2 regions of the Companilactobacillus muriivasis genome follow, and region 1 is predicted to be linked to the other one. Evidence: predicted binding sites of a transcription regulator. Region 1 holds the regulator's gene; the other holds the start of a gene.
The links. Region 1 encodes Rex, which represses fermentation and respiration genes when NADH is low (regulators of the CRP and FNR family bind a similar motif). Its sites were predicted from a motif close to TTGTGAANTANTTCACAA; they were not measured.
Positions count from the first base shown of each region.

Region 2: the regulator Rex is predicted to act here: its motif matches at 990-1,007, upstream of AAA923_RS04290 (CdaR family transcriptional regulator).

Region 1 covers NZ_BTTQ01000009.1:100,798-103,010, forward strand. Annotated here, with positions in the region: gene AAA923_RS10540 (ABC-F family ATP-binding cassette domain-containing protein) at 1-851, opposite strand, end outside; gene AAA923_RS10545 (redox-sensing transcriptional repressor Rex) at 988-1,638, shown strand; gene manA (mannose-6-phosphate isomerase, class I) at 1,659-2,213, shown strand, end outside.
Region 2 covers NZ_BTTQ01000002.1:297,454-299,666, reverse strand. Annotated here, with positions in the region: gene AAA923_RS04295 (GntP family permease) at 1-640, opposite strand, end outside; gene AAA923_RS04290 (CdaR family transcriptional regulator) at 1,220-2,213, shown strand, end outside.

The sequences.
Region 1 (2,213 bases):
GAAGCACGGACGATATTCTTTTGGATATACTCTTCAGTTTTCTTGATTTCTGCTTGTTGTTCTTCATAATGTTTCCAAGCAACAGCTTGATTCTTCTTCTTTTCGTCGAGGTAGAAAGTATAGTTGCCAGAGTAGTGAGTTGATGAATGTTGATTGATTTCAACAATTTCAGTTGCTACTTTATCGAGGAAGTATTGGTCATGGGACACGATAACTAGGGCGCCACGATAACCTTTGAGGTAACTTTCCAACCACTCGACAGTATTAATATCCAAGTGATTAGTAGGTTCATCCAAAAGTAAGATATCGTGATGTTCCAAAAGCATTTTAGCCATAGCTAAACGAGATCTCTCACCACCAGAAAGGGTAGAAATCTTGTGTTCCCAAACATCTTCGTCAAAGCCAAATCCCTTGAGGACACTGCGGATTTCTGATTGATAGCCGTAACCATTTTCTTGACGGAAAGTATTTTGCAATTGATCATATTGCTTAAGAATGTCGTCATAGTCTGCAACATTTGGATTAGCTAGTTTTTCTTCCAAAGCATGCATCTTTTTTTCTTGAGCTTTAAGATAATCGAAAACTTTTTCCATTTCCAAAAAAATTTGATTGTCGCTATCTAGTCCAGAATCCTGGGCCAAATAACCGATATTGGTATCTTTTTTTAGGGCAATATTGCCACTGTTATAACTCTCTTGGTCAGAGATGATCTTCAGCAAAGTAGACTTTCCAACCCCGTTTCGACCGACCAAACCAATGCGGCTGTTGTCTTGTATCTCGAAACTGACATTGGAGAAAAGTTTCTTTGTACCGAAATTTTTCGTAATGTTCTGTGCTTGTAATAAAATCAAAATATAACTCCTTTATGTATTCACAATTTTATCATTAATTAATAATTTATGCCTTTATAGGTTTAACGTATTGCGTTTTTAGTGATTTTTATTTACTATGAATGTTAGTGAAATGACACACATATGGTGGTAAATTATGACAAAAACAACAGTTCCAAACGCAACAATAAAGCGTTTACCAATTTATTATCGTTACTTCCAATTTCTCAAGGACGAAGGCACAAAAAAAATCTCCTCTGGTGAACTATCAGAAGGGGTCAAAATTGATAGTGCTACAATTAGACGTGACTTCTCATATCTAGGTGCACTTGGGAAACGTGGATATGGCTACGATGTAAGCGATTTAGTGGCATTCTTTAAAAAGCTGTTGAATCAAGATAAACGGACCAATGTAGCTCTAGTTGGTGTCGGTAATTTAGGTAACGCCTTACTAAATTATAACTTTTCTCGAACAAATAATGTTCGAATTGCGGCAGCTTTTGATATAAATAAAGAAATTGTCGGTACAGTTAAGAGCGGTGTTCCCGTTTACGACATTAGTGAATTAAAGGAACAACTTAACTTACAACAGATTGATGTTTGTATTTTGACAGTTTCTTCAAATGCTGCGCAAACGACTGCTGACTTGTTGGCAGATGCAGGAGTTCGAGGAATCTTGAACTTCACACCAGTTATTATCAACGTACCAAACAGTATCCGTGTTCATTACGTCGATTTGGCAAATGAATTGCAGACACTGATTTTCTTCCTAGACCGCGATAAGTCATTGACAGAAGAAACAAACTAAACTTTTGGGGGAATTTTTTTATGAGTGAACCATTATTTTTGAAACCTGTCTTCCACGAAAAAATCTGGGGTGGCAGAAAGTTAGAAACTAAGTTTGGTTACAACATTCCTGATGGTTCTATAGGTGAATGCTGGGCTATTTCAGGGCATCCACATGGTAGATCAGAAGTTGAAAACGGCGAGTTTGCTGGACAATATGTTGACGACCTATGGAAAAATCATAGTGAATTATTTGGCAATCCCAAGGGAAAAGTTTTTCCATTGCTAACTAAGATTTTGGATGCCGAAGCAAGTCTTTCAGTCCAAGTTCACCCTGACAACGCATACGCTGCCGAGCATGAACACGAATTAGGTAAGACAGAATGCTGGTACATCATTGATGCTGAACCAGGTTCATACTTAATTTACGGTCACAATGCTAAAAATAAGGCAGAACTCGACCAAATGATCGAATCAGGCGACTGGGACCACTTATTGAGAAAAGTACCAGTTAAGACAGGCGATTTCTACTATGTACCAAGTGGTACCGTTCACGCCTTGAACAAAGGTATCATGGCACTCGAAACACAACAAAGC
Region 2 (2,213 bases), on a different contig from region 1:
GATCCTTTGTTTCAAACTTTTCAGTCGCGGGAACAAATTCACCACGGTTCTTAATCAAACTGGCTAAAACTACTGTCACGATTAAGCCAACAACTGCTGGAATGAAATCAGCAATCATTACTTGTGACAAATCAACGTTAAAGCCTTTGGCAGCCGCAATCGTATTTGGGTTAGGTGAAATAATATTTCCAGCCTTACCACCACCAGATAATGCGACCAACAGTGAAAGTTTACTATAATGCATCTTTTGACCAACTTCCAAAGCAATCGGAGCAACGATTAAAACAGCGACGGGAATAAAAATTCCTACACCTGTCAAAACCATTGTCGAAAGAGCTAAAGCTAAAATAGCTAGTCGATCACTGAAACGATTAACAATGTTAGAAGCAATTACGTTAGCCGCACCAGACTCCATCATTACCCCAGCCAAAACACCAGCGGCAATAACACGGATAATAGTTCCCATAACTCCAGAACTACCTTTAACAATTGTGTCAGTTGTCTGAGCTAATGAAAGTCCCCCAACTAAACAACCGACAATAGCACCAAAAATCAAAGCATAAACAGGATTAACTCGAAATAGAATCAAGCCAATCGCTAATAGCAACCCCAATAAAGCTGCCCACCAAGCAATAACCATACTTATTAATACACCCTTCCTCAATCTAATAACGCGTATTGCCAGTTAAATATGCCGTCTACAGAGCTGGGAAATATTCTCTAGCTGTGCGGAACGGTCCGAGCCAAAATTCGGTCTCGAACCTCGGTTTGAAGCCTTGACACAGTTCGTCAAGTCTCCAAACACGCCCGGTGGTATAAGTACGGGAGAACCTCCCGTACTTATACCACTACCACGGCACACAAATATTTCCCAGCTCTTCCGACTAATTAATCGTTGATAATTGAATGTAAAAGTATTCAAGCACCCATTACTCAGTTATCTTAGACGACAAAATATTCTCAACTTGCATCATGCGTATTTTTTGGTATTGTTAAACTTTTAACAATTAATTAACGAGTGTATAATACAGTGATAAACAATCAAAATCAATGTACAACTGCACAAATGTTGTTGTAATAATAGTTAAAAAATAAAAATATTCCTTGATAAATCAGTGTTTTAAAATATAAAAATATTGTAAAATATTTATATGCACAAGTTTTTCGATAAACGTTTTCATGAAACTTTGAATAATAATGAACAAGGAAGACCATAAAAATGAAATTAGACCCGCAGCTGGCACAATCAATTGTCGACAAAATGATGGAAAGCATTCCCTATAATATCAATATGATGAATGAAAAAGGCTACATTATCGCGAGTGGTGACAAAAATCGCATCAATACCCTTCATATTGGGGCAATTGATACGATTCAGAGTGGTAAAACTAAACCTATGGTTGAGTCATTCGGTAAATTTGGACAACCTGGAGTTAACATTCCAGTTGAATTCAATGGTGAAACAATTGGCGTTATTGGTATTACTGGTGATCCTAAAAAAGTGACCCCACTAGCCTCGCTGTTAAAAATTTCAACTGAGTTACTAATTTCTCAAATTAACAACACGAAAATTGAAGGTCAACGGAAAGAAAGTTTAAATCACTTCCTATATCAGTGGGCCAATGCTGACAACCTGATAAATAATGAAGAATTAAAATTACGAGCACAAACATTAAAAATTGATCTAACTATTCCTCGTTACGCCATTATTGTTGTAACGAAAAATCTCTCTCAATTACAGCTCAATCCGACCGACTTCACTTTTAGCAAAACTCCAGAACAACAGTTGATTATTACTAAAAATGAATCTGACTTATTACGCTATTTGAAATTTTGCCAGGAGAATCATCTCAAGATTGGTATCAGCGAACGTTCTACCGATCTGAAGAATGCCATCAAGCAGGCTCAAGATACTATCAAAGTAAGTAATGAATTAGGCCTAATCGACACATATTATTTCAACCAAATTAGTTTTCTTAATCACTTACTGGAAAGCAATTTACATTCAAGACGTGCTTTAAGTATTTTCAAGAGTTTTCTAAAGACAAAAGCTGGCTTAGAACTGTTAGAAACATTGGATTGTTACTTTAAACATAACGGTAACGTAACGGAGACTTCTAATGCATTGAAAGTCCATCGAAATACTACCAACTATCGTTTAAATAATATTTCGGAATATTTTGGTTTGAGTTTGCATGATTTGCCTGATACAT